Regions from separate parts of the Neobacillus sp. BP17 genome, predicted to be linked through region 2. Evidence: predicted binding sites of a transcription regulator. Region 2 holds the regulator's gene; each other region holds the start of a gene.
The links. The regulator Rex, encoded in region 2, represses fermentation and respiration genes when NADH is low (regulators of the CRP and FNR family bind a similar motif). The targets are predictions, from matches to a motif close to TTGTGAAATATTTCACAA.

Region 1 (8,062 bases), 2.7 Mb from region 2:
CGAAGGATATTTTTAATTTCCTCTATCGTAAATGGATAGGATAAAATGTCTCTTTCTATATAAGCAATTTGGTGCTGGTCAAGCCAATCTTTTGCTTTTCTGCAAGATCCACAACTTGTCGATGTATAAAAGTTTATCATTTATAAAGCATCCTCCATTCTTATACAAATACTACGCTCCCGCATTTTCAGTCAAATTTAATAGACGTTTCCTTTTCATTTACCTCCTAGAACAGCTAATCCTACTTTTTTCCAACTATCATGAGGAATTGCATCACCTAAACTGTCAAATTAATGATTTACTTTAAGCCATGCCTACTTATAATCAAAAATAATGAAACAAAAGGAACCTATTGGCACTGGCAGTGCCAATAGGTTCCTTTTTACTATTCTACTGTTGTTTCTAATAAAACCTCAATATTCCCTCTTGTTGCTTTAGAATATGGGCAGAATTCATGAGCTTCTTTCACCAATTGTTCAGCTACGTCTTGAGAAACACCTTTTATATGTGCATGCAGAACTACACCGATTTTAAAACCATCGTCTGCTGGATCTTTCAATAAACTCACTGCAGCTGTAATAGATGACTCAATTTTGTGTTTGTTTTTTCTGGCAATCAGATTTAAAGCTCCATCGAAACAAGCTGAGTAACCTGCTGCGAATAGTTGTTCAGGATTTGAGCCTTCTTTCTTGTTGTTTGGTGACGGCATAACAAGATTCAAATCAATGATTCCATCTTCTGATTTTACTCTTCCTTCACGTCCACCATGTGTTGTTGCTTTTGATGTAAATAGCACTGACATATAATCACCTCATAAATAATATTTTAAAATTAAATTGCCTACAATTTAATTTTATATAATTAAATGGTCCACAACTTAATTATATAAAATTAAATTTTTTTAAGATGGGGGAAGGGAAGAGTCCATCCCTCTAATTAAAATAAGATATAAAGCGAAAAAACAAAGGAGAAGAGATATGTGTGAATCAATTCACACATTTAACCAATCATCATTTGTATTACTTTTCAAATGCATTCCATAATAATAGCTACTTCTCCATAATAATAGATTTATTAATTTTACAACCATCCAATCGAAGCCTTTTTTAACCAGCCATTTTACCTCAAAATAAAAGATAACCACGATAAAATTATGATTCTTAGGTATGAAAAAACTTATAAAATCTTTACCAAAAAGAATACGACTATAACCTGCAAATTCCATTATTGATTTCAAATGGAATTTGCATAGGCTATAATCGCAAATAGTTCATCGTTAGGGGAGATTGATCAGACATTTGTGTTTGAGTTACCTCTTATAAACAAAAACTTATTCATTATTTTGCAATTTTATTATTAAGTTTTAATAGGCTAAACTGAACAGTCCTTTAATATGTGACAAATAACGTATGTTACTTGCTTCTTTCATTAGAGTAGCTGGCAGCCCTTGAAGTGGAATAGAGTTGGACCCAATTATAGCAACACCATCCTTACGACCTAAACTTGCAAGTGTACCTGAGTTAATTGGTGCAAACTCTTTCAATGTTTTGTCTTGTAAGTATGCAAATAGATTGTAACCAACAAGTTCACCCATTTGCCAAGCATTTTGTGCAGTAGGTGCGTATGGACGACCACCTTCTGGAGGATAGACAACAGCACTGTCACCGACAACAAATACGTCATTATGAGAATTAGATTGAAGAAAACGATTAACAGTTGCACGGTTACGATCTACTTCGAGGCCAGATTCTCCAACTAGAGGAAGGCCCTGTACTCCACCTGTCCAAACGAATGTATTTGCTATGATTTTGCGGCCATCTTTTAATTCGATTTCATTTCCTTTAACATTTGTTACAGAAAGACCTGTTAAGAATTCAACTCCGCGGGCTTCTAAACTAGTCGTTGCACGTTGAATTAATTGATCAGGTAAAACTGGAAGAATTTTTGGACCAGATTCTACGAGCATGATTTTCAATTCTTTAGGATCAACGCCATAGTTTTTAGCAACTTTAGGCATATTCTCAACGATTTCACCAACTAATTCAACCCCAGTTAATCCTCCGCCGGCTATTAGAATCGTTGCATCTGCTTCATTTTTCGTTTGAGCAAATTTGCGAATGCGATCTTCAATATGATTGTAAATGTTGTTTGCATCAGCAACTGATTTTAACACCATGCTGTACTCTTCAAGTCCTGGAATGCCGAAATAAGCAGTTTGACTTCCCAAACCAACAACAAGGGCATCATAAGTTAAAGTAGAACCATCAGCAAGCTTCACTAGTTTATTGTCTACTGAAAAAGATTCAATCTCTGAAATTTTAAGATCAATATCTTTTCCTTTGAAAAGTTTTTCTAAAGATATTGAAATAGCTTGTTCAGAAATAGTTCCCCCTGCAAGTCGGTGCAGTTCAGTGATGATTTGGTGTGTTGGATATTTGTTTACCACTGTTATTTGTGCGTCAGCTTTATATATATATTGGCGAGCGGTTAAAGCAGTTAACAGTCCACCATAACCCGCACCTAAGATGACGATATGTTTAGCCATAGTTAATCCTCCGTTCTTATTTTTGAATTTTAGTATTATTTTTATCTCGTTCTGCTGTAATTTGTAGAAAAGTGTTTACGAAACGGAATAACTTCTGGGCTTGTGGATCTTTTAACATCTTTAAAAGACCAAAAAGACCTATCACTTCGTTGCTTTCCTCAGCACGGTCTTTTGCTTCGATTGCAATTGATGCAATGTTTTTTACACAGTGTGTTACAGGTTCTAAAATTTCTTGTATAGCTCCAACAGTATCATTTTTTAGTACTTCATCAGTAGCCACAGATTGAGCAAATTCATATGACTTTGTCAAAATATTTACAAGTTCGGGAAGCTGATCGACTAATATAGTCAATGACTCCTGAGTCTCAGGTTTTAATAGGCGTTCAAGGATATCAAATTGTTCTTGATTTGCTGACAAGTTTAGTGCATCTTTTTTAGGCATTGTTTGAGTAATTATTACTGACATGTCTAATTCTCCTTTGCGTATAGTAATAATTTTATATATAAGGAGCTAAAGAGCCACCTTTCCAATGGAATCACTGGAATCTATAACAGTTTAAGATATTTGTGAATTATTTCACAAATAATCCAAAAGAGTTTGGCTGTGAGAATATAAAGAACTCACAGGATTCCAACCGTAAGCAGGATTACATATATGTAACGAATTAGTGATTCATTCTGTGACAAGCAGTCAAATTAGATTTGAATTGATATGAATTTCAAAACATAATCTTTCTAAATAAAAAATAATCAGGATAATAGTTTTTTCTTATACTCTTTGTAAGGTATACAAGATTAGTAGGTAATGGTATGCATTAATTAAAGAAACAATATTTTAATTTGTCACAAAATTGTATCTTATCTCGTTATATTTGTAGCCCCTGCTATGAATTAGTGAATTGTTGAAATAGAATGGAAGTGAAAAGATGCAAGAACTGTACGAAAAATATAAAATGTTGTTGTTTAAACTCGCGTACCAACTGATAGGATCGGTTTCAGATGCGGAAGACGTTGTCCATGACGTATTTTTAAAATTATATGACGTCCCGCCAGAGAAATTGGGTGAACCTAAAGCTTATCTTTGTAAAATGGTAACGAATCGGTGTCGGGATTTACAAAAAACAGCTCGCATGAGGCGAGATCTATATTGTGGGGAATGCCTTCCTGAACTCCTTTCTAGTTCTGAAGAAAATTCAGTGGACTCAGTGGTTCGTGACGATCGATTGTTTTACGGGATGCTTGTGCTAATTAATAAGCTTACACCAACCGAGCGTGTCGTTTTTGTCCTTCGTAAAGCACTTAGCTTTGAATATCATGAGATAGCAGAAATTGTAGAAAAAAGCGAAGCGAATTGCCGCAAATTGTTCAGCCGTGCAAGTGCAAAGATGAGGATTAGTTCTAAAGAGGAAGTCCATTCTGAAGCTGCTTCTCAAGAATTAGTTCATTATCTATTATTAGCACTCAAACAGGGGAACCTGAATCAAGTCGTATCTATGATCAAATTGTTGTACTGGTCTCAGATGGGGGAGGCAAAGTATTGGGCGCTGTTGAACCAATTGAAACACGAGATTATGTTGCAGCGTTTCTGTTTGGCCATGTTGCACAGGCATCAATGATTGAGGAAATATCAGATATTGAAATCAGTGAAAATAAAGGACAACCCGCTCTTATTCTTCGTTCCAACGAAGGTATTCACACATTCCGGATGATTCATGTCGAAAAGAATAGATTCGAAACATATATCTTGTCCAGAACCCAAGCTAGCTGAAACATAAAGGAATTTGAAATCATTTTTTACATAAAAAACTCAAAGAGGTAATGTAAAATGAAATATATCAGAATGGAGCAATTTTAAGGCCAATGGAGATAGTAATAGCAGGGGATGATTACCTTCCACTATCTTGTAAATACCTTTAAAGCTTAAAGGGCTAGCTAGTAAATAGCCGTTTAAGCTTTTTATTTTTTATTTAGCAAGGACTTTAGTATCTCCTTACTTAAACTCTTTTACGTACAAAATAGAAAGCGAGTTCAATGATATAAACTTCTTCAAACCTTTTTTTCGTATGCTTTCTTTTTGACCGCTGAAAGGGTCCATAAGAAAAGAGGGATCCCAATACCACAAACAGGGAATACCACAGCTTTCCAAAATTCGTCGAATAATGTAAATGCTGAAACACCAGGAATTAAAATAGTGATAATAGCAATCGCAGGCGCTCCGAACCATATGACTTTTCGCCAATCTTTCACATTAATCCAATTGGCCATTTCATAGCTTGCAATAAAAAAATAAAGGGAAGCTTGGGCAATCACGCCAAAGATCCAAATAAACATCAAAAAGATATCAGCGTTTTGAATGAAATTTAAAATATCAATCGTTCTAACAGCGGAGAAATAAGGAAATCTTAATTTGGCTGATAAATTCGGCCCAAAAACCAACAGGACAATAAGGGTGGCAGTAAAGATTACGAAAATAGTAATTCCTACGCCTAAGATGGATTTTGAAATCACTTTTTTGGTGTTTTGTACAAAAGAAACGATAACCAATAAGACGAACGGACCTGCGAACCAATAAGCAGGAGCAATCGATCCCCTTAATATGTTCATCCATTCGGAATCAGCATAGAAAGGTAGTAAATGATGCAATTCTAAGTTTTGTACAATTAAAATGAAACTAACAATCATTGTTAAAATAATTAAGGGCCCAACTAGTTCACAAAATCGGCCAATTCCCGTTATGCCTGAGGAATAGGACAAATATGTTATTAAACCTATTGAAAGCAGAATGATTAACCACAAAGGAGTTTTGTTAAGAAGAATAAGATGGATAAAATCTGCAAAGGCACGCAATAATACAGCAGTTAAAATATACCAGGAAATCAAATAAGGAAGGACAATCAATCTTCCGAACCATTTACCTAACAATGCTTGGCTAAATTGAAACAATGTTTGGTTGGGGTGGAAATTACATAGATGAACAACCAAAAAGGTTAGGGCTAAACCTATTATGCCCCCAATTATTATAGAAAGCCATGCATCCTGTTTCGCTACTTGGATCGCCGGTGTAATTCTTAATCCGATCATTGCCCCGGTTTCAGTCGTTACAATGATCCAAACCAGTTGGGTTCCTGAAAGCTTCATAGATTTTTGCCCACTCCTTTTAGAAAATCAACTAGCAGCTTGAATGAAATTTAAGGCTTATTTGAAGACGAATTAGTTATACCCGGATCATTGATTTGAAGGTCTACATTGACCGAAACATCAACTGTAGGAAAGGTCTTGGTCCAATTTTTCTTTAAGGTCTTCCACTTTTGAGGATATTGTTGATGTACACTTTCACCAAACCCGAAAATGTCCATTTTATATTTCTTTTGAACTTTTTTGACAAGTAGTTCCACAGATTTCTGTGTCTTATGACTAAATTCATCTTGTATGAGCAAAAGATCCTTCCGTTTAGATGGGTCTAGGTTTGTATTGTTTTCTAATAGGGTTCCTTCTCCTATGAGATGGACATCAATTTGAATGCGTTCATTGACTTTTTTCACCCGAATACGCTGACCTAATTTTTCTAATCTTAAACTAACGTTTCCAGCCCCTTTGGGAACAAATGAAGTGAGAGTGAGACTTGTTAGTCTGTCAGTTATCCAAGTTGCATAATATGATTCTTTTCTATTCAAGAATCCCACCAATTTCACACCATTATCTTTATTTAGTATGGCAGATCCAGAATAACTAAAGTGTTTTGTGGAATTTAAACTAACTGTCGGTAATAGAGGCTGTGTTGCATCACTCATTATATCCGCAATAAGCTCACGGGCTAGATACGGTTTGAAACCTAATGCGGTTTGCTCCTTCTCAAGTGCCGTTGAAATGTATGGCTCAAACATTGGCTCATCTGAAAATACGTCTTTCGCATTTCTATTTTTTACCACGTATATTAATGACTGCAAATGCGATTGGGCATTTCGAAGGAAAGGATCGATTGTTTCACCAATTCCATGTTCTGCCATTCTTTGTCCGATGAGGAAGATTTCTCGATGCCCTTGGAATACAACTCGGGATAGTTTTGCCTGAATGTTCACAATCGCCTCTGTAACGTTAGTACCAGTAGCACTTATCACATGAAAGCTTTCGTTTTTTTCTCCCCCACTCAATTCTCCGCCACTTGCAACCCCCGTTGGTACAACTATAAGAGTACTCGCTTCCAATTTTCCGTCTTTTGTCAAATCTAGCCCATTTCCCGTGACATATGAGAGTTGATCCGGTTCCTTAAGGTTCCAACAGCCGGTTGTGATCCATAGTGGTAAGAGAAATAGTAAACAAAGTTTAGTTGTACGCATCATGGATGATCCCTCTCATTTTTAACTAGTTTTCGCGGCCATCGTACCAACACATCCTTAAGCCCGCGCTTGTTAAGTGGAGCCAACGGGGAAAGGTAAGGAGTCCCAAATGAATGAAGATGCAGCAGGTGAATGAAAATCGTACAAATTCCAATCGATGTTCCAAAAAGGCCAAATATTCCAGTTAGAATGAGTAAAGGGAATCTTAACATACGTAAGGGGAAGCCGAAGCTATATCGAGGAATAATAAACGATGCAATTCCGGCTGCCGATACGACAATGACAATAGGTCCGGAAATGATTCCCGCACTAACTGCTGCTTCCCCGATGACCAATGCCCCAACTATACTTACAAGCGGACCTATTTGTTTTGGCAAACGAATTCCAGCTTCCTGTAAACCTTCAAATATGAACTCCATTAATAAGATTTCAATCACAGTCGGAAACGGTGCCCTTTCCCGCAGTGCAGCAATATTCAACATTAGTTTGGGCGGAACCATTTCAGGATGAAAGTTGGTTAAAGCAATATACAAGGATGGTAAAAGAACCGATAAGATGGTAAAGATATAGCGAACCCATCGAATCATCATTATAAACAAGAATCGTTGATGGTAATCATCTGGTGCCTGAACTCCTGCCCAAAACGTCATGGGAGCGATAAGTGTAACAGGGGTTCCGCTGGTTAATATCGCCACTCTACCCTCAAGCAATCCAGCGGCAACAACGTCTGGACGCTCACTATTCATGAGTTGGGGAAAAGGAGAAAAATGATTTTCTTCAATGGATTCCTCGATAATTCCCGATTCAAGTACCCCATCCATTTGAATCTTTTTAATTCGATTAAGGACTTCATTGACGACAGATATTGAAGCAACTCCCTCAATATAGACAACAGCTACATCGGTTCTTGTCAGTTTTCCGATTATTAATTCTTCAATTTTCAGGTTAGGGGATGCAATAATCCGGCGGAGCAACGTCGTATTCGTTCGCAGATTCTCTGTAAAACTTTCTCTTGATCCGCGTAGTGCTGGCTCTAAGATAGACTCTTGTATACTTCGAGTTTCAATTTTTTTAACATCAGCTAGTAAAGCAATACTTTCCCCGTCGATAAATAAAGCAAGATTCCCTTTTAAAATAGATTCAGATATATCATTTACGCTTGAAACTTTCTTCGTTTGTA
Region 2 (8,062 bases):
AGACATCATCACCGGAAAATAAGAAATTACCAAGAACCGTTCGAATCTCTTTTTCGTTTTTTAACGGGTAATCATCCCAGAGTTCATTCAAAACACGCTTATTGGAAGTTAATTCAGCCTGTTCCTGATCGTAATATCCGATGGAAAGGTTTGTTCCATAGAGAATGGTTCCGTCTAGGGCAGGAAGCTTTTTAATAATTGTTTTTAATAAGGTTGATTTACCAATTCCATTTGGGCCAACTAAGGCAATGCTTTCTCCTTTATAGGCACGAAAAGAAATGGCTTCTGAGACCTTTTCGCCCTGATAACCGACAGCAAGGGAATCGACCGTTAACACGTCATTGCCGCTTTGTTTTTCAATTTCAAACGAGAAGTTTGCCGATTTTTCATCTCCTAAGGGGCGGTCCATCAGTTCCATCTTCTCTAACTTTTTGCGGCGGCTTTGGGCTCGTTTGGTCGTTGATGCACGTGCCAAATTCCGGTTGATAAAATCCTGAAGATCTGCCACCTCTTGCTGTTGCTTTTCAAAAAGCTTTAAATCACGCTCATAATTGGCCGCTTTTTGATCTAGGTAGGAACTATAGTTGCCTGTGAATCGTTGGATTTGCTTACGGGACACTTCATATACCTGCGTAACCACCTTATCTAAAAAATAGCGGTCATGGGAAACAATCAAAATGGCCCCGTGATAACTTTGTAAATATTGCTCCAGCCAGGACAGGGTATCAATATCAAGATGGTTGGTCGGCTCGTCCAATATTAAGATATCGGGCTTAGTTAATAGCAGTTTACCAAGGGCAAGACGCGTTTTCTGTCCGCCGCTTAAACTTGATATCATCAAGGATTTATCAGGGAAATTTAACCCATGGAGTACAGAACGGAGCTCTGCCTCGTATTGATATCCACCCTGCTCCTTAAATTTCACTTGAAGATGGTCGTACTCTTTTAGGATTCTCTCGTATCTTCCAGTATCATCAAATACATTAGGATCGGCCATTTGCTCTTCAAGGGCCCGAAGTGACTTTTCCATTAAACGCAGCGGTTCAAATACAGTCAACATCTCGTCCCATATCGACAAAGTGGACTCTAAACCAGTATTTTGGGCTAAATAGCCAATCATTACTTCTTTTGGTTTGATGATTTCACCGCCATCATGTGACAAGTGGCCAGCAATAATCTTCAATAATGTTGATTTTCCTGCCCCGTTGCGACCAACTAGAGCCACACGGTCTCGAGTTTGTAATTCTAATTTAATATTCGATAAAATTAGGTCAGCACCATAATATTTTTGTAGTTGATTAACCTGTAACAAAATCATTCTTTTTCACCTCTATTACATAGGTTTAGTGTACCTTATTCCCCGTATATCGGCAATAAACTGAGGCGCAGATTAGGTGGATGAAGGTGTTAAATCGGCAAAAACCTTGAATTTCGTTCAAAGTTTCACAGACAGATAAGGAAAAATAGTGTATGATTTGAAGGGAGGATTATTTATATGGCAGAATTAACGCATTTTAATGAAGAAGGCCGAGCAAAAATGGTCGATGTCAGTGATAAGCCAGAAACAGCACGGACGGCACTTGCTCATTCCAGTATTACAGTTAGGAAAGAAATTTACGATAGAATTACGAATCACGCGATAAAAAAAGGTGATGTCTTAGCAGTGGCACAGGTAGCTGCGGTCATGGCAGCAAAGAAGACGTGGGATTTGATTCCGATGTGTCATCCGATTCCCTTAACGGGGGTTAATATATCTTTTTCCTGGGAGCAGGACACAGAAGAGAATTATCGCTTAAATATATCGGCAGCCGTTAAAACCAAGGGGAATACAGGTGTAGAAATGGAAGCGTTAACAGCTGCGTCAGCATGCGCTTTAACGGTTTATGATATGTGTAAAGCAGTTGATAAAGGTATGGTGATTGGCCCTACATATCTTGTCGAAAAAACAGGCGGTAAAAATGGTGATTTTAAGAGAAACGAAAAAGTTAAATGATTTTTAACTAAATTATCCATGGGGTGTGGGAGATTATGAGTAATGAAACAATGAAAATACCACAGGCGACAGCCAAACGGCTGCCCCTTTATTACCGATTTCTTAAAAACCTGCATTCTTCCGGTAAGCAAAGGGTTTCATCAGCCGAACTAAGTGAAGCCGTAAAGGTCGACTCAGCCACGATTCGCCGCGATTTTTCTTATTTCGGAGCATTAGGAAAAAAAGGTTATGGGTATAATGTCAATTATTTGATTTCCTTCTTTCGTAAAACCTTGGACCAGGATGAATTAACAAAGGTTGCTTTAATAGGGGTAGGAAATCTGGGCACGGCATTTTTAAACTATAATTTTTTAAAGAATAATAACACGAAAATAGAATGTGCCTTTGATGTGGATCCAGAAAAAATGGGAACAAAAATTCGCGAGGTCCCGGTTTATCATATGGATGAATTGGAGAAGGTTTTATCTGAGGGAGGTATATCCGTTGCGATATTAACGGTTCCAGCCCCAGTTGCACAGATGATTACTGATCGACTTGTGAGTGCAAATATAAAGGGAATATTAAACTTTACGCCAGCACGCTTAAATGTTCCCCCGCAAATTAGAGTCCATCATATTGACTTAGCAGTGGAACTGCAATCGCTTGTTTATTTTTTAAAGCATTATCCGACGGTGGAATTAGAGGAAGAAGAATAGTAATTTAGTTAAGAGCTTTTCACAATATTTGTGGAGAGCTCTTTTGTATGCTTGCTTTTTTTAATTACATAATCTATCAAAATACTGAGGGCTGGACTAAGATGTAGGTAGTTTATTTGCAAGCGATTACTATCGGGATTATAGATCACACATTCCCTAGAGTGACATCTAGGGTTTTTGCAATTGGAGGGGATGAAGTTGGCGATCGTGCTGACTATGTTTGTACTTGGGGTATTATTAGGATTTGTCGGAGCAGGAGGTTCTGGCTTTATTATTGCCATTTTAACAGTGGGTTTTGGAGTTCCCATCCATGTAGCGTTAGGGACATCTTTAGCTGCCATGGTGTTTACTACCTTGTCAGGTGCGTACAGTCATTTTCGACAAGGAAATATTTCGATTAAAACGGGTCTAATTGTCGGAGGCTTTGGGTCGATTGCTTCCTTTATTGGTTCAAAGCTTGCTGGTTTGATTCCCATCCATTCCTTGCATTGGTTAACCGCAGGGATGTTGTTTCTATCAGCTATGATCTTGGTCGTACGATTGTTTATCGTTCAAAAAATTAAGGCAAACTATAAAAAAGACGAACCGAGCAACCTTCTTCTCATTAAGAAAGCAGCGCTAGTCGGTTTGGTTACCGGGTTGTTGTCTGGGACATTTGGGATTGGTGCTGCACCGTTCATTCAAATCGGACTGCTTTTAATCTTGGGACTTACGCTTAAACAATCTGTGGGTACAACCATGCTTGTTATTCTGCCCATCGCTTTAGCAGGGGGAGCTGGCTATTATTTTCAAGGATACTTGAACTTCCCATTGTTATTTGAAGTGGTGGCAGGAACCATGATTGGTTCTTATGTCGGGGCTAAGTTTACGGACTTTGCACCTCAGCCCGTTTTAAAAAGTGCGATGGTCCTGACCCCTATTTTAGCAGGAGCTATATTACTGATAAGCTAAAGAAAGCTTCCAAGGCTGCAAAGTTCTGTCATAGCAAGCTTTGCAGCTTTTTTGCGTTTACTTTACTTACCTGAATGATTACATTGTCATCAAGGGGTGCATCAAGATGGTGCCTGACACCCGGTACAGCTGGAGGGAAATATGAGAAGGGGCAGATGGAGTTTAAAATCAGTGATTATTGTCTTCGTTTGTGTAGTGGTTACTTTTTCGCTGTTGATAACGGATTTACTTATAAGTTCCAGAATTGCTTCAGAGACGGAAAAGAATCAGGCGGAGCAAGCAAGAAGTGTAGCTCGCATGGTTGCACATAGTCCGCTTGTGATTGAGGCGATGAGTGGGAAACGCGATGAAAAGGACATTCAAAGCTATGCAAATGAAATGAGGAAAGTTACAAATGTTTACTTTATTGTCGTGATGGATATGAATGCCATTCGAAAATCCCACCCCGACAGTAAAAAAATAGGGTTGCCATTCAGGGGTGGAGATGAAGGGCCTGTTTTAAAAGGAAGAGAGCATGCGTCAATATCAAAGGGATCGCTGGGACCTTCATTACGCTCTTTTACACCCATTAAGGACGAAAAAGGGAAACAAATCGGGGCAGTGGCCGTTGGGATTTCGCTGGATAATGTGGAAAAGGCCGTCAAAAAGAGCCGAACTGGGATCTATATTGGAACCCTGATCGGCCTATTAATCGGTGTTCTTGGGGCTGTTATTTTAGCTAGATATATCAAAAAAATCTTACTTGGGCTTGAGCCGTTTGCGATCGCAAAATTATTAGAAGAAAGAAGCGCTATGCTTCAATCCGTCAGAGAAGGAATAGTCGCGGTTGATCAAGAGTCAAAGATAACACTTGTCAACCGAGCTGCTTTAAAGATGTTTCACAAGGCAGGACTGCCGGATAATCCGAAGGGGGTAAATATAGAAAGGTATTTGTCTACCACGCGCTTAAAAGATCTCTTACAAACGGGTAAAGCTGAATTGGATGAAGAACAGAATTTAAATGGAATGACTATTTTAACTAATCGAGTCCCTGTTATTGTTGGGAATAAGGTCGTAGGGGCCATTGCAACTTTTCGCGATAAAACAGAAATACAAGTACTCGCCGAAGAACTGACTGGAGTGAGAACTTACGCCGATGCACTTCGAGCCCAGGCACATGAATATATGAATAAGCTTCATGTTATTTTAGGGATGGTCCATACAGGGTATTATGAAAAAGTTGTTGAATACATCAATGAAACGGTTAATCATCGCAATAACGAAATTGGCTTTGTGACCAAAAAAATAAAGGACCCTGTATTAGCAGGCTTTTTAATTGGAAAGTTAAGTTATGCAAGGGAATCGGGGACAGAGTTATCAGTTTTGTGTGAACAACCAATTCCTCAACCCGAGGATTCTGATATAACACATGAACTGATTACGATTTTAGGTAATTTAATTGATAATGCGATTATGGCTGTGAGCGGTTGTCCACTCAAAAAAGTAACAGTTTCCCTTGATTATGCAGATGATATTTTAACAATTGAAGTAAAAGATACCGGAAAAGGGATGAGTGAAGAAATACAAAACCAAATTTTCAACAAAGGGTTCTCCACAAAAGGTGAAAATAGAGGATTAGGATTGTATCTCGTTTCGCAGGCGGTTAAAAAGTTGGACGGGGATTTAATTCTATCATCAAAGCCTGAAAAAGGGACCGTTTTCGCCGTGTATATACCATATGATGGGGAGGGGGACAGAAATGATCCGAGTGATGATCGTTGATGACGATCCAATGGTGGCTGAATTCAATAAACGCTATCTTGAGCAGGTCCCCGGATTTAAATTGATGGCAATGGCTGCATCTGTAGATGAGGCGATTATGAAATTGGAAAAGCTAGAAATCGATCTTATCTTGCTTGATATATTTATGCCGGGGAAACTAGGTTTAGAGCTGTTAACCTACCTCCGCGAAAATGAGAAAGAGACCGATGTAATTATTATTTCAGCAGCGTCAGACATGGAGCGGATTAAAAAGGCTTTGAGGTACGGAGCTGTAGATTATTTAATTAAACCTTTTGAATTTGACCGATTTAGCAGAGCGTTAGTTGACTATAAGAACCAAACAAAGATTATTCAGACACAACATGTAATTAATCAAGACGTGCTGGACCAGCAGATCCTGCACCGAGAGGAAAAGTCTCTTATCGAAGACCTCCCGAAAGGACTGACAAAAGACACCTTAAAACAAATTTGGGAAGCCATTCAGGAATTAAAAAATGCTCCGTTTTCAACAGAGGACGTTGTAAAGGTGGTCGGCATTTCTCGGGTATCGGTCCGTAAGTATTTAAACTTTTTAAAGGAAATCGGAATTCTTGATGTGAAGGTAATTTACGGTACTGTCGGCAGACCTGTATACCAGCATGAATATAATCAAATGAAAGAACATCTAATCAAAGCCTTTTTGTAAGCAGCCGAAAACTGCTTACTTTTTTTATTTACAAAAATCTTATTAAATTTACATAAACTATGAAAGCGTTTCAATCAAGAATATGATATAGACATAAATTTCATAGGGGGATGAATTTATGGAACCAGTTAGAAAATTGCAACCGCTTACGGTTGTTTCAGGGGAAAAGGAAGAAAAGAAAGGTTTTTTAGGTAAAATTGGCAGTATGAAGATAGGGGTTATTCCACTGCCGCTTTATATCGTTATCGCAGCTGTTGTCTACTTTTCAGCTGTCTATAAATTGCTTCCAGCTGACATGATTGGCGGATTTGCCATCATTATTGTTATGGGTATTTTACTTGGTGACCTTGGTATGAAGATTCCGGTCTTGAAGGATATTGGGGGTCCGGCAATTCTAGCACTGTTGGTCCCATCTATATTAGTCTATTTTAGTGTGATTAACACAACTGGAATGAATGCGGTTACGCAATTAATGAAAACATCAAATTTCCTTTATCTATATATCTCTGTTTTAGTAGTCGGAAGTATTCTTGGGATGAATCGCAGAGTCTTAATTCAAGGTTTCACACGAATGTTTATCCCGCTTATTTTAGGGACCATTGCTTCAGTTATCGTAGGGGTCCTTGTTGGTTTGCTTTTTGGATATGATATGAAACACACACTTTTCTATATTGTTGTACCAATAATCGGTGGCGGCATCGGAGAAGGAATTTTGCCTCTTTCATTAGGCTATGCAGAGGTTCTCGGAAAATCTTCAGAAACATTTGTTGGTCAGTTGATCCCCGCCGCTGTAATTGGGAATATTGTCGCTATCGTTTGTGCTGGTATTTTGTCTCGCATAGGTGAGAAAAAGAAACACCTTACGGGTAATGGTGTATTAGTGAAAACAAAAGGCGGCGACGGAATCACAGAAGCCGCAACGATTGATAAGCCGGTTGATTTCCCACTTATGGGTGCAGGATTGTTAATAGCATGCAGTTTCTTTATCTTAGGTGGACTTGGAAATAAATTTCTTGGAATTCCTGGACCAGTGTTAATGATTATTGCAGCAGCAGTAGTAAAAAGTATTAAGATAATGCCAGCTAAAATGGAACAAGGTGCGTATCACTTATATAAATTTGTATCATCAAGTTTAACATGGCCATTAATGGTTGGTTTAGGGATGCTTTATATTCCGCTTAAGGATGTAGTTAAGATCGTAACACCTGGATATGCGGTTGTTTGTGCTTCTGTTGTAGTCGCAATGATTACTACGGGTTACTTTGTAGGAAAATTGATGAAGATGTATCCTGTTGACTCAGCAATTGTTACAGGCTGTCATAGTGGTTTAGGAGGTACGGGGGATGTCGCGATTCTTTCGGCATCTAATCGGATGTCATTAATGCCATTTGCCCAAGTTTCCACAAGAATTGGCGGCGCCTCAACCGTTATATTGGCTATTCTTTTACTGAAATTATTAAGTTAGTAATTCCTCAAAAGGGCTGTGGCTATCTGTCACGGCTCGACTTTTTAAATAATAGATTTGATTTTCGTCACCCAGATTAACATCTAGACTTAGGTTGGAGCAAAAGGAGAAGGTTGGAATGAATGAAAGAATGATCAAAGAAGAGGCCGTGCTGCTTCACAAAAAGCTTGCCGGGAAAATTAGTATTGTCAGTAAGGTAGAAGTTAACAATGCAGATGATTTAAGTTTAGCCTATACACCAGGTGTAGCGGAGCCATGTAAGATTATTGCCAAAAATAGTGAGGCTTCTTTTGAGCATACAGGGCGTGGTAATTTAGTAGCTGTTGTCACAGATGGAACAGCGGTCTTAGGGTTAGGAGATATTGGTCCCGAAGCAGCAATGCCGGTAATGGAGGGGAAGGCAGTTTTATTTAAACAATTCGCAGGGATTGATGCTTATCCGCTCTGCTTGGGAACAAAAAATGTCGATGAAATAGTCAATATCATCAAAGCATTAGAGCCAACGTTCGGCG
Region 3 (8,062 bases), 2.1 Mb from region 2:
CTGTCGGCCCTGGAGTTTCACCAGATCCACCGCTTAACATATTAATGTTAACCGGGTCACGGACTAAGAAGCATAGCTTCATCACCGCCGGTTAGGAATTTCACCTGACCCCGAAGGAAATTATTTAAATATATACTTATATGTTATGACATTTCATTCTAATAGTAAAGCTATTAGCTTAACTATATTGCACTAAAAACGCAATTAATAACCAGAACTTAGCTTACCGTCATATTTTTTACCAACTTACTTATTGTTTATAAGTCTTTACAGGTAAATAAATATCAAAATGTAATTCACCAGTCTCATTTTGATGTTTATGCTCTTCTTTATACACTTCCAAACTTAGGGCATTGTGATCATGTTCATATCCATATTCTTCCATCCAGGCATAGATTTGTTTATATGTACTTTCCACTTTTTCATGACTTCCTTGATGTGTAGCAAATACATAATTTTTACTTGGAATCGTAAAACCAACCATACCATCTGGGATTTCCTCAATTTTTTCAACTGGAGTTGTAACATAATAAGTAAATTCTGTTTCTCTGCTGTGAAAAGGTGCGATCAAAACAGGGTCTTTGGTTTGATATGATACTTCTTCTAGCCGATCAATCATCTTTTTAAATAGACCTGGGAGTGTACTGATTTGTGAATAAGTTCCGTTCCATGAAATTCCAACAACCTTCATTTCTTCTTTTTCTATTACTTGGATACTCATGCTAATCCCCCTTTTGAATTATCATATTAATATAATTCTCACCGTCACTCTTAAACTCCTGCAAAAATAATTCGACTAAATTCATTCCAAATAGTCCACACATGTATAGGTATTAAAATTAACGGACGTTATTCCAAAAATGAGAATTAACGTCCAAATTTTTTTAACTATCTTTTTAAATGATGTGGTAAATTTTATTATTTGGATGAAAATAGCATATAATGGACTTAGCACATTAATAGGAGGATTTTTTTATGAGTAATGAAAATCAAACAAATCCACAGGAAGAACCGAAGAAGAAAATTAGTTTGCAGGAGGCGATGAAGCAACAACTTCAAAATAAGAAGAACAAATCTACTTCTGGAACATCTGGTTCAAATAACTCGATGGCAACTAAAAAGTTACAAAGCCAGCAAACGAAAAAAGTAAGTAATTCGCGGAGAAAAATGGGTGTCTAGTGGTCAGAATCGAGTAGATATTTCCCCAGGTGCACTCGTCAAAATTGTCCTAAAAGCAGATCAACGAAGCGGGAAACTAACAGAGGGGACCGTCAAGGATATATTAACAAAGTCGAGTTTTCATCCTCACGGCATAAAGGTCAGGCTTACGGATGGACAAATTGGCAGAGTTAAGGAAATAAATAATTAGTTTAGAAAGTCCACTTTGCACAATGATGCAAAGCGGGCTTTTTTAATGGAAGTAAAAAACAGACCCAAAAGGCTTGGGTCTGTTTATTGGCGGGTCATTATGATTTACGGACGTTTACTGCTTGTGGTCCACGTTGGCCACTTTCAATTTCAAACGTTACCTCTTGACCTTCGTCTAATGTTTTGTATCCTTCGCCTTGAATAGCAGAAAAGTGAACAAATACATCTTCTCCACCTTCACGCTCAATGAATCCAAAACCTTTTTCACTGTTAAACCATTTTACTTTACCTGATTCCATTCTTTGTAGCCTCCTAGCATGTAACTATTACATGTAAATTGCAAATTGATTGCATAATTATTTTTACTCATTTCCTTTTTACCTATACCATAACAATTTTAAAAATTTTAATTGGATATAAAATCTTTATAAAACCCATTTGTGGATTGCTTTTGCAACTCCGTCTTCCTCATTTGTGGTAGTTACCCAATCCGCAGCTTCTTTCACAAGATCTTGTGCATTTCCCATTGCAACTCCCATGCCAGCTGCCTTGATCATCGCCAAATCATTAAGACTATCACCTACGGCCATTACATTTTTCATATCCAATCCCAGCCTGTTACAAACAATCTCCAGACCCTTCGCTTTATTAATGCCGGCTGAATTCACTTCAATATTTTTCAACGTAGAATTACTAAGTTCAAATTCACCTTTTGCCTGTAATTCTTTCATGATTATCTCTCTGGTTTCATCATCATCGATATTAAAGCCAAATTTCATCCATTCTAAAGTATGCAAGTCCTCCGGCATTTCATTATGCCAATTGCGTTCCGTGCTAATCGCCCAAAACTTAGTCTTATGTTGTAGCGATAACCTCCACATCCACTCAACAAGTTCAGACTTTACCAAGTTCCTCTCTACTAATTGACGTTGATCATCCCATATTTCACTACCATTTACGGTGACCAAATAAGAATCAAGCTCCAATGAATCAGCATGCTCTCTGCTCGTCAAAAGTGAACGGCCTGTACTAAGAACCACATAGATTCCTTTTTCCTTAGCAGCTTTGATGGCTTCACGATTTGCTTCCGATACCTGTCCTTTATTATTTAAAAGCGTACCATCCATATCGAGCGCAACAAGTTTGACTTCAATGTCACTATTAAAATTATCCATATGTATATCAAGCTCCCTTCCATACTTTTCCTATAATAAGATAACATCATTTCTAAAAACTAATCAAACATTAAGTTTACATAATATAGTTATAATAAATACTTAGACAAGTACCTTGCAATATTCTTATAATCCTTTAATAAGTAACCTATAGGCACTCTATTGCATATAGTACCCATAAGCCAAGAATAGAAAGGTGTTTAATGATGCCATCGGTTGTTATCAATTTATATTATCTAAAAATAAACAGTATTTCGGGCAATGGCTCCATAACTATAGGGGAAGCATCTCATAACAGTCCCACAGCCAATAGTAAATTACAAGGAATTAATGCTTCATATGGAGATACTTCACCAACTGAGGCAATGATGGAAAACCTGTTAAATGATCCAGACGTAAATGATCAAACCTCTATTGGAACTACTGATTCTACTAATATCAATACACCATTTCAACCTGTACCACCAATCTAAAATTATAGGAGTTATCTGATATGCCATATCAAATAAATATTTTAAATTTCAAGATAAATGGAGCCACCCAAAACGGGAATGTTGATATCGGTCCTACTGTGCATAACAGCCATACTGCAAATAGTAAATTTGTGGGAGCAAATTTCTCTTTAGGTGATTTATCACCAGCTACTTCTTTAATGTACTCAGGCAATATAGATACAGATATTAGTGATCAGGATCAAATAGCTAACCCTTCTATGCCTATAGCTAATCAAATTTAAAGGAGCAGCAATATGGATATAGAAAAAATGAGAAAATGGCTAGAGATTACTAACGAGTATAGAGAGAGCAATTTTTGGTCTAGCGTACTAAAGCAAAAACAACCAGATGAATTTTTTAGAGAAGTATCGCTTAATCCAAAATTTGACTTATACCAAAATGATTATTATAACTTTATTATTTTTGAAATACCTGGGGTAAATCCAGAAGATGTTTCGCTTAGCTTAATTTCAAATAATCATTTAAAAATTAATGGCAGAATAAAACCTGTTTTACCATTAGAAATGGAAATGAAGAGAGAACGCGAATATGGTGATTTTGAACGAGTAATTGACCTACCTGAACCAACACAGGCTCATTTAATACATTCACAAATTAATAATGGACTACTTCATTTATCTTACCCTCGAAAATAGAACTGACTAGAGTGTTTATCTCCAATATCATAAAGACTTTTTGCAAATGATTTCCCTTCTATGATTGTAGAAGGGTAAACTTGTTTTGTGATTAAATCATATGCACACTCCTTTTATTAGTATGAAATTACTTACATTGTTCATGGTAATTGATTATATGAAATAATTACTAATTATTTCAAGTTTTAAGAAAATAACAATAATAAAAAAACGCCTGTCAAAGACAAGCGTTTTAATGTGGTGCTATTAATGATGGTGATGGACGCCCATGGTTGGGTTAGTAATCAGCCACTCTTCTTTCGGTAATTGGAAATATTGAATCCAAATACTATTTAGGTTTGGGTCATTTTTATCAATAATGAAATCAATTTCTTTATCGCTTGTGACGACAACATCATTTTCTGTTGGTGTATCAAGCTTTAAATCATAATGGGCATGGTCACCATGAATACTTGTGACATATACACGAAAAAGTTTTCCTTGTGCTTCTTCTTGTTCTAACATTTTTTTCAAAGCTTTTGCTGCATTACGATTCACTTTTACCTTCATTTTTGGCTCTCCTCATCTATGTATTCCTACGTATTATCCCACTTTTTTGCAAAAATAGACAATGATTAGTTTTGAACTAAAAATACTTAATTTACCAGGTAAAAATTTACATACATTCTTTTCCTCGATAGGAATTTTAAAACCTTAACAAATTTGTCACAAATTAATCGAAAAACGTGTATAAACATCACAGCATTATTGTTAATATAGGTTTTAGAAAAGACTAACGGACTAATTACTATTAAATAATAACTAATTTAAATTAGGCTTAATCAGTGCATGGAAGCAAAAAAAGAAGTAATTCAGTCTTGTTTGTGAAAGGTTTCACGATTATAATCGTAAAAGTGAACATTTGGAAGGGAGAAAAATTCATGTTTAAAAAAAGCTACTTAATTCCACTGTTAGCTTTAGTACCAACTATGCTTTTAAGCGGATGTACGAATATGGTCGTCTTTGATCCAAAAGGACCTGCCGCACGTGACATTCTAGATTTAATTAACTGGTCACTTATTTTTATGTTGCTAGTGGTTGTCGTTGTTTTTGGTTTATTTGGATATATTATCTGGAAATATCGGGCTAAGCCTGAAAATGCAGATTACGAACCACCTGAAGAACATGGAAGCACAAAATTAGAAATAATTTGGACTGTCATTCCTATTCTTATTGTCATTGCTTTAACGATTCCTACTGTTAATACAATCTATAAGTTAGAAAAAGTACCTGCTGGATATGAAAATAAAAAACCAATTACCATTAATGTGACTTCTGCCGATTGGAAGTGGATTTTTAGCTACCCTGAACAAGGGATTGAAACTGTGAACTACGTGAATATTCCTGCTGGCACACCTGTGCAGTTTAAGTTAACTTCTGCAGGTACAATGCAGTCATTCTGGGTTCCTGCTTTAGGCGGTCAAAAGTATACCATGAACAAGATGGAGACAGAGCTGTACCTTACAGCTGACAAGCCTGGTGAATTTTTAGGAAGAAATACAAACTTTAACGGTAAGGGCTATGCTGAAATGGAATTTACGGTTGAAGCAAAATCCCCCCAAGCCTTTGAAAAATGGGTAAAAGAAGTTAAAGAAACTGCTCCTAAGTTAACAGAAAAGAAATACAATCAACTTCTTAAGCCTACACACTTAGGACGTGAAACATTTATTGGAACACATCTTGCCTGGGTAAACCATGCGGATATGAATTCTAAAACTTATACAAATCCTGAATTGTATGAAGTACATGGCGTAAAAGGAAAGATTTTCAAAGAGAAAGAAACAAATAGTCATTCTATGGACATGGAAGGTATGGAAAGCATGGACAAGAGTGAGAAATCAGATGGAGGTGAGCACAATGAACATTAATTGGCATGACTTTTTTATTGTTGGCAACCCATTAATACTAGGTTCCCAGATTGCTATTCTCTTAACAATGATCGGAATTGTGGCTGGAGTTACCTATTTAAAAAAATGGAAATGGCTCTGGAGAGAATGGTTAACAACCGTTGATCATAAACGAATTGGGATTATGTATATCCTCTCTGGTGTATTAATGTTTTTCCGTGGCGGTGTGGACGGCCTCTTAATGAAGGCTCAAACCTCACGTCCAGAAATGAAATTTTTAGATGCACAACATTACAATGAAATTTTCACTACACACGGTGTCATTATGATTTTGTTTGCAGCAATGCCATTATTAATTGGCTTAATGAACGTGGTAATCCCACTGCAAATCGGTGCTCGTGACGTCGCATTCCCACAACTTAACGCGTTAAGCTTCTGGCTGTTCTTTAGTGGTGCGATGCTGTTTAATATTTCGTTTGTTGTCGGTGGTTCTCCAGATGCTGGTTGGACTGCATACTTCCCTCTTGCAGGTAAAGAATTTACTCCTGGGATCGGGAATAACTATTATGCGATTGCCCTGCAAATTGCTGGGATTGGTACCCTGATGACGGGTATAAATTTTATTGTCACTATCTTAAAAATGAGAACTAAAGGCATGACACTGATGAGAATGCCAATGTTTACTTGGACTTCATTCATTGCTTCGGTGATTATTGTTGCTTCATTCCCAATTTTCACGGTTGCACTTGCATTAATGACGTTTGACCGGATCTTTGGAACACATTTCTTCACCTTAGCGGGTGGCGGTATGGATATGATGTGGGCTAACCTTTTCTGGTTATGGGGTCACCCTGAGGTATATATCGTTGTCCTACCCGCATTTGGAATGTTCTCTGAAGTTATTTCAACATTTTCAAGAAAAATGCTTTTTGGCTATAAATCAATGGTTTTCTCGATTGTTGGTATTGCGTTTTTAAGTATGCTCGTTTGGGTCCACCACTTCTTTACAATGGGAGCTGGACCAGGGGTTAACTCCGTTTTCTCCATTACGACGATGATGATTGCTATTCCAACGGGTGTCAAAATGTTTAACTGGTTATTCACGATGAGAAAAGGTCGAATTGAGTTTTCCACTGCGATGCTTTGGGCACTTGCATTCATTCCATGCTTTATCATCGGTGGTGTAACTGGTGTTATGCTCGCAATGGGTGCGGCCGATTACCAATACCACAACACCCTATTCCTTGTCGCTCACTTCCACTATGTGTTAATTCCTGGTGTTGTGTTTGCGGTATTTGCTGGACTTTATTACTGGTGGCCAAAAATGTTCGGCCATATGCTCAATGAGAAAATTGGTAAAATACATTTTTGGTTTTTTACCATTGGATTTAACTTAACGTTTATGCCAATGTTCTTCCTAGGATTAGATGGTGCGGTGCGTCGTTCGTACACTTATTCTGCTGAATCTGGCTATGCACCATTATTCCTATTATCTACTATTGGTGCAGTTATCTTAGCAATCGGCTTTGGCGCACTTTGCTATAACATTTATTGGAGTGCACGCTATGCAGACCGTAATATTTCAAACGATCCATGGGATGCAAGAACGCTAGAGTGGGCAACTGCTTCACCTCCTCCATTCTATAATTTTGCGAAATTGCCTGAAGTGAAATCTGTTGATAGCTTCTGGTATATGAAAAAGAATAACGAAGGATTGACGTTGAAAGACGAAGAAATTGAAGAAATCCATATGCCTAGTAATTCCGGCTTACCAATCTATATGGGCGTAATCTTTGGCATTGCTGGTTTCTTCCTAGTCTTTGAATGGAAAATTGCGGCTCTTGTAGCCACTGTTGGAATACTTATTGGGTTAATAATTCGTTCATTCGATTACAACGATGGTTTCCATGTTCATGTTGACGAAATAAAGGAAACGGAAAAAGCATGGCGTAACGTCGACAAAGGGGGGAACAGCCATGTCAGCTAATGTAAACACTGCCTTACCACTCGAATATCAAACAGAACAGAACCGAATGAATATTCTCGGTTTCTGGATTTTCCTAGGAGCGGAGATTATTCTCTTTGGGACTCTCTTTGCGGTATTTTCTGTCCTTAGTGCGAGATATGCTGGAGGTCCAACTCCAAAGGACCTTTTTGAAATAAAAGATGTTATGGTCGAAACGATCCTTTTATTAACTAGTAGTTTTACTTGCGGTCTTGCCATTTATGAGATGCGCCGTCATAACCGGAATGGATTATTGTTATGGTTTATCATTACCCTTCTCCTTGGTGCTGGGTTCGTGTTCATGGAGATCACAGAATTTATCCATTATGTTCATGAAGGAGCTACCATGCAAACAAGTGCTTTCCTATCTAGCTTCTTTGTATTACTTGGAACACACGGTCTGCACGTGAGTATGGGTATTGGCTGGGCGACTATGGTTATTATCCAAATACTAAAACGAGGTTTAACACCTGTTACT

Region 1: the regulator Rex is predicted to act here: its motif matches at 3,111-3,128, upstream of AC4QJR_RS16070 (DUF1641 domain-containing protein).
Region 3: the regulator Rex is predicted to act here: its motif matches at 4,555-4,572, upstream of qoxA (cytochrome aa3 quinol oxidase subunit II).

What each region holds. Positions count from the first base shown of each region.
Region 1 is NZ_CM184198.1:3,314,095-3,322,156, reverse strand. Features, by position in the region: gene spxA (transcriptional regulator SpxA) at 1-140, opposite strand, end outside; gene AC4QJR_RS16080 (organic hydroperoxide resistance protein) at 386-802, opposite strand; gene AC4QJR_RS16075 (NAD(P)/FAD-dependent oxidoreductase) at 1,364-2,545, opposite strand; gene AC4QJR_RS16070 (DUF1641 domain-containing protein) at 2,562-3,011, opposite strand; gene AC4QJR_RS16065 (sigma-70 family RNA polymerase sigma factor) at 3,472-4,161, shown strand; gene AC4QJR_RS16060 (GerAB/ArcD/ProY family transporter) at 4,592-5,683, opposite strand; gene AC4QJR_RS16055 (Ger(x)C family spore germination protein) at 5,734-6,885, opposite strand; gene AC4QJR_RS16050 (spore germination protein) at 6,882-8,062, opposite strand, start outside.
Region 2 is NZ_CM184198.1:237,191-245,252, forward strand. Features, by position in the region: gene AC4QJR_RS01300 (ABC transporter ATP-binding protein) at 1-1,318, opposite strand, end outside; gene moaC (cyclic pyranopterin monophosphate synthase MoaC) at 1,496-1,993, shown strand; gene AC4QJR_RS01310 (redox-sensing transcriptional repressor Rex) at 2,029-2,688, shown strand; gene AC4QJR_RS01315 (sulfite exporter TauE/SafE family protein) at 2,887-3,639, shown strand; gene dcuS (DcuS/MalK family sensor histidine kinase) at 3,781-5,400, shown strand; gene AC4QJR_RS01325 (response regulator) at 5,378-6,085, shown strand; gene AC4QJR_RS01330 (2-hydroxycarboxylate transporter family protein) at 6,204-7,550, shown strand; gene AC4QJR_RS01335 (NAD(P)-dependent malic enzyme) at 7,669-8,062, shown strand, end outside.
Region 3 is NZ_CM184198.1:2,310,340-2,318,401, reverse strand. Features, by position in the region: FMN riboswitch at 1-122, opposite strand, end outside; gene AC4QJR_RS11110 (GyrI-like domain-containing protein) at 251-721, opposite strand; gene AC4QJR_RS11105 (hypothetical protein) at 976-1,179, shown strand; gene AC4QJR_RS11100 (YwbE family protein) at 1,172-1,369, shown strand; gene AC4QJR_RS11095 (cold-shock protein) at 1,467-1,667, opposite strand; gene AC4QJR_RS11090 (Cof-type HAD-IIB family hydrolase) at 1,794-2,543, opposite strand; gene AC4QJR_RS11085 (spore germination protein) at 2,750-3,016, shown strand; gene AC4QJR_RS11080 (spore germination protein) at 3,037-3,279, shown strand; gene AC4QJR_RS11075 (Hsp20/alpha crystallin family protein) at 3,292-3,693, shown strand; gene AC4QJR_RS11070 (heme biosynthesis protein HemY) at 3,940-4,242, opposite strand; gene qoxA (cytochrome aa3 quinol oxidase subunit II) at 4,614-5,600, shown strand; gene qoxB (cytochrome aa3 quinol oxidase subunit I) at 5,590-7,566, shown strand; gene qoxC (cytochrome aa3 quinol oxidase subunit III) at 7,556-8,062, shown strand, end outside.